One region of the Flavobacterium sp. 22659 genome, then DNA from elsewhere that is predicted to be linked to it. Evidence: riboswitches for the same ligand, from Rfam matches in the RefSeq annotation. Region 1 holds a riboswitch; the other holds the start of a gene.
What was found. Region 1 has a riboswitch for cobalamin ahead of ACTJIW_RS12415 (TonB-dependent receptor). Riboswitches for the same ligand answer to the same signal wherever they lie in the genome.
Positions count from the first base shown of each region.

Region 2: another riboswitch for cobalamin. It lies ahead of ACTJIW_RS00345 (TonB-dependent receptor plug domain-containing protein); the one in region 1 lies ahead of ACTJIW_RS12415 (TonB-dependent receptor).

Region 1 is NZ_JBQEMU010000010.1:164,928-170,928, forward strand. It holds gene ACTJIW_RS12400 (T9SS type A sorting domain-containing protein) at 1-666, opposite strand, end outside; gene ACTJIW_RS12405 (helix-turn-helix domain-containing protein) at 964-1,374, shown strand; tRNA gene ACTJIW_RS12410 (tRNA-Glu) at 1,655-1,726, shown strand; cobalamin riboswitch at 1,880-2,117, shown strand; gene ACTJIW_RS12415 (TonB-dependent receptor) at 2,303-4,264, shown strand; gene ACTJIW_RS12420 (DUF5074 domain-containing protein) at 4,298-5,455, shown strand; gene ACTJIW_RS12425 (PKD-like domain-containing protein) at 5,472-6,001, shown strand, end outside.
Region 2 is NZ_JBQEMU010000001.1:59,479-65,479, forward strand. It holds gene cobT (nicotinate-nucleotide--dimethylbenzimidazole phosphoribosyltransferase) at 1-1,386, shown strand, start outside; gene ACTJIW_RS00335 (adenosylcobinamide-GDP ribazoletransferase) at 1,436-2,221, shown strand; gene cobC (alpha-ribazole phosphatase) at 2,206-2,739, shown strand; cobalamin riboswitch at 2,809-3,011, shown strand; gene ACTJIW_RS00345 (TonB-dependent receptor plug domain-containing protein) at 3,039-4,898, shown strand; gene ACTJIW_RS00350 (YncE family protein) at 4,904-5,971, shown strand.

The DNA of each region.
Region 1 (6,001 bases):
TAAACTGTAACTTGCCTCAGTATCTTTTGATTTCCAATTGGCATTAGCATAAGCCACATTATCTACCTGAATACAGCTTAAGTAATTGCCATCAAAGGAACTATTTATAGATAACTTAGTATTATTTCCGTTTTTCAAATTCAGTTCTACTAATTGATTGGAAGAACAATCTAAGTATGTTAAAGCAGGATTCTTAGAAAAATCTAAAAACTTTAATTGATTCTCATAACAATGTAAAATTGTTAAAGCAGTATTTTTGGAAACATCTAAAGATTTTAACTGATTGTGATAACAACGTAACTCTACTAAAGCAGTATTCTTGGACAGGTCTATAGTCGTTAAGTAATTGCTTCCAAAACTCAAGTATGTTAAAGCAGTATTCTTTGAAACATCTAAAGCCGTTAATCGATTCGTATCACAAAGTAAAGATTTTAAAGCAGTAAAATCCTGAATTCCTGTTAAATCGCTGATTAGACTTATCCCCCTAACATTCAAAGTAGTAAGAGTGTTTATTTTTGAAGTTAAAACTTTACCATCCGGTGTACCAGAATCAATTCCCTGACGGATTAGTTCTGCTTCAAAATACGGATCGGGGATCAGGGTGTATTGTTGGGCAAAAGATGATACGCTCGCAAAGAATAGTAAATAGAGTAGTTTTATTTTCATAGTAAATATTTTGTTAATATTAAGTCCCAAATATATAGAATATCAACTAACATCCTAATGCAGATTGTTAAAGAAGTTAAAAAAAGTTTGCACTTGAAATAATTTTTTCACCTGTGAGTATTATTCATCAAAAAATATCGCTAAAGGAGAGTATACATATATTTCAAATTGACATTCCATATTTAGATATAATATCTGACAAAAAGTATATTTTCGGGATATTTTTTTATCTTTGAAATTCAGGTTTTTTAATCGAAATGGCTTTATCTTTGAGCCTTCAGAAATCAAGATTCATTTATGGAACAGAAAATTCATCAGGGAAGAAACGTAAAACGTTTTAGAGAAATGCTCAACATAAAACAGGAAGCTTTGGCTTATGATTTGGGCGAAGACTGGAGCCAAAAAAAGATTTCTTTGCTGGAACAGAAAGAAGTAATTGAGGATAATCTGCTTAAACAAATCTCTTCAATATTGAAAATTCCTGTTGAAGCTTTTCAAAACTTTGATGAAGAACAGGCCGTAAATATTATTGCTAACACTTTTCATGAAGGATCTGTTGCTAACAATTCTGGATATATCAATTGCGCTATTAATCCAATTGATAAAATCGTACAACTACACGAAGAAAAAATTGCTTTGTACGAGCGCATGCTAAAAGAAAAAGATGAAATGATGGCAAGACTTGAAAAGCTATTAACGAATAAATGATTTTTAAAATACAGAAGAAAACATACAAGAATATTCCCTCAAAAGAATATTTTTTCACTTTTTTTAAAATTATTTTTTCTCAATAAAATTTTCTTCATTGGCTCTTCTAAAACTAAACAACAAATTATATATCAAATAAATACAAATTTATTAATCTTACTTATTAAAGAAAAACGATCATCAAAAATGATCTTTTAATAAAATTATTTAAAAAATTTTTATCAAAATCCTTTGTACATCTCAAAAATAGTTGCACTTTTGCACCCGCAATAACAAAGCAGGTCCGTTCGTCTATCGGTTAGGACGCCAGGTTTTCATCCTGGTAAGGGGGGTTCGATTCCCCCACGGACTACAAAAAGCTTCAGAGAAATCTGGAGCTTTTTTTGTTTAAAATAGTCTGCTCTAAATATCAGTTCTCAAAACTGAATTTTCAATCAATAAGTCTCTGAAAAAAAGCACAGAACATTTTTTTCAAAAACAGCACCATAACCCAACTTAGTTTATTTACCTTTGCACCCGCATTGGTTTAGCTGCAACTTTTCGAGGGCAGCTAACGAAGAGGGAATCAGGTGCAAATCCTGAACAAGCCCGTTACTGTAAGTTCCATGCAACATTTTGACAGACAAAAAAGCTTTTTGAGGCTTTTAAAATCTAATCTTTTGCCACTGCATTTTTCATCAAATGTGGGAAGGCGGTTCAAAATGGGAATAAGTCAGGAGACCTGCCACTGCAAATAAATTCAGGCTTTCGCGGACCAAAGCTTTGAACAAGCGCAATATCAAACTAACATTTGATTTCGATTTTTTCCGTTTAAAACTATTTGTTACAAATAGACCATTTTTTTATGCACGTATGTAAACAAAGGCCGTTAAGCCTAATACATTGTGGATTATGTTTTTTGCTTTGGATTTTGTTCTCGAATCCAATTTTGGCACAAAACCATCCCAAAGCTAAAGAAGTTGATTCTTTAAAACCGCTTCCATTAAACGAAGTTATTCTAACCGCAAGCAAACGCGAGTTCAGGATAGAGTCGCCTATGCCTGTCCAGATTTTATCTGGCAAACAGCTCGAAAACCTTAACAGTCTTTCTGTTGCCGATGCGGTTCGTTATTTTTCAGGCGTACAATTAAAAGATTACGGCGGAATTGGCGGTTTAAAAACCATTAACGTCCGCAGTTTAGGAAGCGCTCATACAGCAGTTTTTTACGATGGAATGACGGTTGGAAATGCTCAAAACGGACAGGTCGATTTAGGAAAATATTCGCTTGACAATATTGAAGCCATCGAACTTTATAACGGTCAAAAGTCTACTATTTTTCAGCCGGCACGCGGATTTTTCTCTTCTAATACTTTATTCCTAAAATCGAAAGTTCCCGTTTTTGAATCGGGTAAAAATGCAAATGTCAGGGCTTCTTTTAAAACCGGATCTTTCGGACTGGTGAATCCTTCTGTTCTTTATCAGCAAAAAATAACTTCTAAAATAGCTCTTTCATCAAATATTGAATGGATGAAAGCCGATGGAAAGTACAAATACAGGTATCAAAAAAAACACGGTTACGACACGACAGCTGTTCGTCAAAATGGAGATATAACCGCTCTTCGCGCTGAATTAAACCTAAACACAAAGTTTGGAACAAACGGACAAGCCAATCTTAAAGCCTATTATTACGATTCTGAAAGAGGTCTTCCTGGCGCTATTTTAGCCAATCGGTACGAATATGTACAGCGTCAATGGGATCGGAATTTCTTTATTCACGCTTCGGTACAAAATTCTTTTTTTGAAAAACACGAAATGCTGGCAAATGTAAAATTCAGCCGTGATTACAGCCGTTACATCGACCCGGATTATAAAACTCTTGAAGGGGCATTAGACAACAAATATTACCAAAACGAATTTTATGCTTCGATTGTTAATCTCTACAACATAAAAGACTGGTGGAAAATGTCTTTCGCAGCCGATCTTTCTATAAATACACTCGATGCTAATTTATACCATTTCCCCTATCCTACCCGATATTCTTATTTAGGAGCACTTTCAAGCGAAATGCATTGGAAACGTCTGGATATTCAGGCAAATTTATTGGGCGCTTATATCGATGAACAAGTCAAATATTACCAGCAGGGAGACAGTCAGCATGTTTTTTGTCCGGTTGTATCAGCTTCTTTTCAGCCATTTGATGTAAAGAATTTTAGAATCAGGGCATTTTATAAAGAATCTTTCCGAATGCCGACTTTTAATGATTTGTATTACACTTTTATCGGGAACAGCTTTTTGCGCCCGGAATTTACAACTCAATATGATTTTGGAACCACTTATCTTATCGAACCTAAAAAGTTTTTACAATCAGCTTCATTTCAGGCAGATGTTTACTACAACCGCGTAAAAGACAAAATTGTAGCAATGCCGTCTTCTAATCTTTTTAGATGGACGATGATGAATTTGGGAGAAGTTGATATTCGCGGTTTAGAAATCAATACCAATTTGGTTTTTAAATTTCCTGAACAAATATTTTTAGACTTAGGTCTTAGTTATACCTATCAGCAGGCAATCGATATTACACCAAAAGGCACTACTTATGCCGATCAAATTCCTTACACACCTAGAAACAGCGGTACTTTAACTTCTTCTATTAACTGGAAAAACTGGAATTTAAACTACAGTTTTATTTATACAGGCGAAAGATACAGCCAGAAAGCCAACATTCCTGTCAATTATGTAAAACCTTGGTACACGAGCGACATGGCGCTTATCTGGAACGGAAAAATTGAAAAACTTCCTGTAAAAATAAGCGGTGAGGTTAACAATTTATTTAATCAATACTATGATGTCGTACTCAATTTCCCTATGCCGGGAAGAAATTACCGATTAAGTATGTCTATAAATCTTTAAACTAAAACAGCATCAACAATTAAAATCTCAATAATGAAAACAAATTTCAAATTTTGGCTTTTACTCGTATTCGCAGCAATTGCCTTTCAGGGATGTCAGGAAGAAGATCCCATTATTCCTGAAGAAGTGGTGGTTTTACCTCCGGAAACGGTTACAACAGTACAAGGTTTTTACCTTCTTAACGAAGGAAATATGAACATGAACAAAGCTTCGTTAGATTATTACGACTACGAAACAGGAACTTACAAACGCAATGTGTACGGACAGGCAAATCCTGATGCAACTTTGGGCTTAGGAGATGTGGGCAACGACATTGGTATTTACGGCTCTAAACTTTATACAGTAATTAACAACTCAAACAAAGTTGAAGTTATGGATGTGGTTACTGCAAAACGTCTTAAAGTAATTGATGCCAAAAACTGCCGTTACATAACTTTTGCCAACGGAAAAGCTTATTTAAGCGCTTACGACGGTGAAGTACAATTGGGTGAGAATTCTCCAAATGGTTTCGTTGCCGAAATCGACACCACTTCTCTTGCCATTACAAGAACTGTAAAAGTAGGCCGCCAGCCTGAAGAAATGGCAATTGTAGGCAATAAACTTTATGTTGCCAATTCAGGAGGATATAGTCCGCCTGATTATGAAAAAACCGTTTCTGTAATTGACCTAAGCACTTTTACCAAAATAAAAGATATTGAAGTTGCCATAAATCTTCACAGAATTGAAGCCGATGAAGACGGAGATTTGTACGTAAGCTCACGCGGTGATTATTTCAACATTCGCCCTAAATTATTTGTAATCGACACTAAAACAGACAACATCAAAAAAACCTTTGATATTGCCTGTTCTAATATCACAATTGCCGGGGAGAAGGCCTACATTATAGGTTCTGAATTCAGTTATGCAACCGGCGACTGGGCCATTAATTATTCGATGATTAATGTAAAAACCGAAACCCTTCTTTCTGAAAGTTATCTGCCAAAAGCGGTAAGCGACGAAATTGTAATGCCTTACGGAATTGCGGTAGATCCGGTTTCTTTAAACGTTTATGTAACAGATGCAGGAGATTATGTTTCGCCCGGAAAATTGTACTGCATTGACAAAAACGGAAATACAAAGTTTACCGTTACCACAGGCGACATTCCGGCTCATTTTGCTTTTAAAACCAAAAAAACAATAATTAATCCATAACCTTAAATTTTTAAAAATGAAGAAAATTCTACTAGCATTGTCGGTTATCCTGCTTCTATCAGGATGTTACAAAGACGATATTAACGATCTTAAAAACGACGTCAATGACTTGAAAAACAGAATGGCACAATATGAAAACCTGCTTGATGTTCTTAATAAAAGATTGTACGTTGTAAGTTATGAAACTAAAGACGGAAGCTATGTTATTACAATGAGTGACGGATCAAAACTAACGGTTCGCAACACTTCATCTTTCATAAAAATTGGAGAAAACGGAAACTGGTGGATCGACGGTGTTGATACCGGAACATCTGCCAAAGGACAAAACGGAGACAAAGGTGAAGCAGTAAAAATTACTATTGGATCTAACGGAAACTGGATTATCGACGGGACTGATACGGGTGTTTCGGCATCTGGGCAAAAAGGAAAAGATGCTGCTGAAATCATTTCGGTTTCATTGGCAAACGGAATCATGACTTTTACTTTTGCAGACGGACGCACCATCAGCATTAATGCAAGCGCTCCCGAAATTACTCTACCAAATCC
Region 2 (6,001 bases), on a different contig from region 1:
CTTATTATTGCTTACGATCGATCGGTTTTAAATCAGTTTACGATTGGAACCATTGGCAGTAATGAGGCTGTGAAGTTCAGTTCGGTTTGTGCAGCGCAGAATATTTGGCTTTCACTAACAGAACAAGGTTACGGAATGGGCTGGGTTTCGATTTTAAATTATTTCCAATTCAAAAAAATTCTTGATTTACCCGAAAATATAGAACCGCTTGGTTATTTCTGCATTGGAAAACCTGCTACAAATTATGGCAATCAGCCCATGTTACAGCAATTACACTGGAAACAAAAATCTGAAACTGCAGATTGCAAGGAAATCAATAAAATTCATCAAATCAATATTTCTGATTTCGATTTAAAAAAAGAAAACAAAGCAGATTCTAAAACTGATTTCGCTGGACTTTTACAAGAAAAAATAGATTCAAAAACCAAACCTCTTGGTTCATTGGGGAAATTAGAAACGTTGGCTTTTCAAATGGCATCTGTTTTTGAAACTTTAAATCCGAAAATTATAAACCCTAATGTTGTTGTTTTTGCAGCTGATCACGGAATTGCCAATCACGGCGTAAGTGATTATCCACAAGATGTAACGCGCCAAATGGTGAATAATTTTCTGAATGGCGGTGCTGCAATAAATGTTTTCTGCAAGCAGAATAGTATCGAATTATCGATTGTAGATTCGGGCGTAAATTACGATTTCCCAACAAATGCTAAATTAATTAATGCCAAAATAGCAAAAGGCACACAATCTTTTCTTCACGCTTCGGCAATGAGCGAAACTGAACTTCAATTGTGTTTTGAAAAAGGAAAATCAATTGTAGAAAATATTGCCAAAACAGGTTCTAACTGTATTGGTTTTGGCGAAATGGGAATTGGAAATACTTCTACAGCTTCTATTTTAATGAGTCTTTTAACGGGGTTGCCTATAGAAGAATGCGTTGGAAAAGGAACGGGAATTAACGACCAAAAACTGTTCGACAAACAAAATATTCTAAAAAAAGCATTGGAAAATTATTCCGGTCAAGCCGAATTAAAACAGCATCTTGCTTATTTTGGAGGTTTTGAAATTATGCAGATGGCAGGCGGGATGCTGACAGCTTTTGAAAACAAAATGCTGATTCTTGTTGATGGTTTTATTTGCAGTGTGGCTTTTTTAATTGCTTTTAAAATAAATCCGAACATAAAACAAAATGCCATTTTTTGTCATTGTTCTGCCGAAAAAGCACATTTAAAACTGCTGGAATATCTTGAAACAAAACCCATTTTAAATTTAGATCTGCGTCTGGGAGAAGGAACCGGCTGTGCAGTTGCTTTTCCTATTTTAAAATCGGCAGAAGCTTTTTTGAATGAAATGGCTAGTTTTGAAAGCGCGGGCGTTAGCAGGAAATAGTTTTCAGTCGCGGTTTTCAGTCACAGTTTATAACTTCAATTATCCATAAATGAAAAAAGAACTACATATTTTTTTTACTTGTTTAATGTTCTACACCAGAATTCCATGTCCAAAAAACATCGATCATAATCCTGATTATTTAAATAAAGCCACACGATATTTCCCTTTTATTGGCTGGATTGTCGGATCAATTTCATTTCTGGCTTTTTATCTTTTTTCATTATTTCTTTCAACAGAAACAGCAGTGATTTTTTCAATTATTATTTCGGTTTTAACTACCGGTGCTTTTCACGAAGATGGATTTGCTGATGTCTGCGACGGATTTGGCGGAGGATGGACTAAAGAAAAAATCCTCACAATTATGAAAGACAGCGCCATTGGTGCTTATGGAGCAATTGGTTTGGTTTTGCTTTTTCTGGTAAAATTTAAACTGCTTTCAGAATCTATTTCACTTTTTACTCACAGCATTTTTCTGTTTTTTCTTTTATTTATTTCTGCACATTCTTTAAGTCGTTTAGCAGCAATCAGTATTATTTTTACACATGAATATTCTCGCGATGATGCTTCGAGTAAAAGTAAACCAATAGCAAAAAACCACAGCTGGAGAGAAGTTTTGGGTTCATTTTTCTTCGGATTAATTCCGTTATTGGCACTCTCCTATTTCAATTATAAAACTCTTTTGGCTTTAATTCCAATTTTTATTACCCGATATTTTCTGGCTCGTTATTTTCAAAAATGGATTGACGGCTACACGGGTGATTGTCTTGGCGCCACGCAGCAGGTTTGTGAAGTTGTATATTATTTAAGTATTCTTTTTATATGGAAATTTATCTAGTTCGCCATACCGAAACGATCTGCGAAAAAGGAATTTGCTACGGACAATCGGATGTTGATATTGCTGCGCCTTTTGACGAAATCTTTGACAGAATTATATCTGAATTGCCGTTTCAAGCGGTAATTTTTTCAAGCCCGTTAAAACGTTGTTCTATTCTGGCAAAACATATTCACAAAAATACAAACGCCATTTCTTATCAGGAAGATGACCGCTTAAAAGAAATGAATTTTGGCGACTGGGAATTAAAACCCTGGGATGAGATTCCGCCAGAAGAGTTAAATCCGTGGATGGACGATTTTGTAAATATTCCCGTTTCTAATGGAGAATCATTTACAGAATTACATTCAAGAGTCGGCGGCTTTTTAGCTGAGCAGATTTCAGACCTTAAACATCCTGTAATCATTGTAGCTCATGCGGGTATTATACGAAGCATTTTATGCCATCAAACTTCACTGCCTTTAAAAGAGGCTTTTCAAAACAAAGTCGATTTTGGGGAAGTCATAAGAATTGAACTATAATCTGGCTATTTGTTTGATTATTTGATTACAAAAACAATACATATTTGAATTATCAGTATTTTTAACTTTATATTTGCACAAAATTAAGGTTGTGTTTTGATTAACACATTAAAAAGGGAATCAAGTAAAATCTTGAGCTGTACCCGCAACTGTAAGCTTAGTTCTAAAAAAGAATGCTTGTTGTAAACTGCAAAACCACTGCTCGCCCCCGCGAATGGGAAGGTAAACAACAAGACGCAAGCCAGGAGACCTGCCTTTGTAACGAATATCGAGCTCTCGGGAAAAAGAGTGTAGAAATTATGACTTTAAGAATACGTTTTGCTTTTTTTCTTTTGATGTTGTGCCAATTCACTTGGGCGCAGAGCGATTCTATTAAACTAAAAGAAGTTGTAGTTTCAGATTCTAATCTTAAGAAATATTCTACTTCGCAGTCTGTTCAGGTTTTAAACGATTCAATTCTCGACACAAACCAGCCTTCTTTAACCTCTCTTTTAAATTTTAATACTGTTATTTATTTCAAAGAAAATGGGCTCGGAATGACTTCTGCCCCATCTTTTAGAGGAACAACAGGCGCACAGACCGCTGTTATCTGGAATGGTATAAATATAAATTCACAATTTTTAGGTCAGGCCGATTTTAATACTATTGGAACGAGAGATTTTAATTCTATAACAGTAAAAGCCGGAGGTGGAAGTGTTTTGTACGGAAGCAGCGCTATTGGCGGAAGCATTCACCTGAACAATGATTTACTTTTTAAAAACGAATTTTCTAATCATGTTTTTTTCAGCGCTGGAAGTTACAATACATACAGTGCAAATTACCGCACTATAGTTTCATCAGATAAATACAGCTTACAGGTCAGTATTTCAAGAAACAGTTCTGATAATGATTTTAAATATCCTGGCAATTCAGACGAAAGAAACATTAATGGCCAATATTATAACACAAGTATGAATACTACTTTTGGTTATAAAATCAATGCTAATAATACTTTAAAAGCTTACAGCCAGTTTTACGATTCAGAACGTCACTTTTCTTTAACATCGCCAAATGCTTCAAAAACAAAATACAACGATTTTAATACTCGTAATTTATTAGAATGGGAAAGTCAGCTGGGACGTTTTACATCTAAATTGCGAGCAGCACATATTGGCGAATCTTATAAATATTTTCCAAGTATTACCTCCAATAATTTTACTTACGGAAAAGTTGAAACTTCAATCATAAAATACGATTTAGCTTTTGATGTAAATGATAAAATCAAATTAAACTCAATTGTAGACTACAGCCGAAACAAAGGATACGGTTCGAGTATTGATAATGTAAAAAGAGAAGTTGGTACTGCCAGTCTGCTTTTGCATCATTTGTTAACTGAAAAATGGGATTATAACGCCAGTATTCGTCAGGAAATTACAGACAACTACGGTAATCCTTTTCTTTTTTCATTTGGAACAAAATATGATTTCACCAGTTTTTATCATTTGAAATTCAATGCTTCAAAGAATTTTAGAATGCCTACCTATAATGATTTGTTTTGGGAAGGAAGCGGCAACCCTAATTTAAAACCCGAAACTTCTTATCAGGCAGAAATTGGCAATGAATTCTTTAGAAAAAACTTTACTTTATCAATTACTGCCTATTATAATTCTATTAAAGATTTACTGCGCTGGGTTCCGGGTGAAGGTGGCGGTGATGTATGGGCGCCTGAAAACACAGATAAAGTGAGAGCCTACGGAGCAGAAGTTCTTGTAGAATGGAAACCAAAATTTGGGCAAAATAATTTCACAATCAACGGCACGTACGCTTATACAGTTTCAGAAAGTCAGCAGCTAATTAAAAACGAATTAATCTACAAACAGTTAATTTATGTTCCTTATCATAAATTAACAGGCTCTGTCGCTTACAACTGGAAAAAACTGTCTTCTTACTTTCAATACCTCTATAATGGAGAAGTTTACACTACACCTTTTAATAATCGTGCATCAAAAATTAAAGATTATAATGTTGGAAATATTGGTGTCGATTATGATTTTGGAGCAAAAAACAGTTACAAAATTGGATTTCAGGTTTTAAACCTGTGGAACGAAAATTATCAACCCGTAACAAGCAGACAAATGCCGGGTAGAAATTATACTATATACATAAACCTTAATTTTTAAATTTCATGAAAAAATTTAACAAACTATTTTTAACAGTCCTTATAAGCTCGGCATTTTTTGTGTCTTGCAGCAACGATGATGACAATAACGATGAGCCGCGCGGCGATTATGAGAATGGAATTTTTATTGTTAATGAAGGTAATTTTGGAAAAACCAACGGAACTATTTCTTATTTATCAGATGATTTGAGTATCGAAAACAATGTTTTTTCTTTAGTTAATCCTGGTAAAACTACTGGAGATACTCCTTTATTTATTGGTTTTAAAGATGATGCAGCATATATAGTTGTAAACGGATCAAATAAAATTGAAGTAGTTAACAGATATACTTTTAAAAGCATTGCTACAGTTACTGCTAATTTAAATAATCCAAGATTTATTGCATTTGCAAACGGAAAAGGATATGTAACAAACTGGGGAGAAGGAAGCGATCCTGCTGATGATTATGTAGCAGTTTTAGATCTTACTACTAATACAGTTACTTCTTCAATCTCAGTAGCTGAAGGTCCGGAAAAAATTATTGAAAATGATGGTAAACTTTATGTAGCACACAAAGGAGGCTGGAACCAAGGGAATTCGTTAACAGTTATCAACTCTGCTACTAATACGGTTGTTACCAATTTTGTTGTGGGAGATGTGCCAAGCGACTTGGTAAAAGATAACGGAACCTTATATATTTTATGTAACGGGAAACCATATTATGCAGATGTTGAAACTGCCGGAAAAATTGTAAAAGTGAATTTAAGTACTAATACTGTATCATCAACATTAGATTTTACAGGCATAACACATCCGGGATTCTTAGATATCGAAGACAGCAAAGTATATTATACTATTGGAAACAACATTTATTCTATGGCTGCTAATGCGACATCTTTACCAGCAACAGCATTATTTAAAGCTGCGGATGTTACAAATCTTTACGGTTTTGCAGTAGAAGACAATAAAATTTATGCAGCTGATGCTATAAATAACCAAGATCCTGGAGAAGCATACATTTATTCACTTACAGGAACAAAAAACAAATCATTTACAGTAGGAATATCTCCAAATGGTTTTTACTTTAACGATTAATTCATTTTTGAATTTATGGTTTAAAAAAAG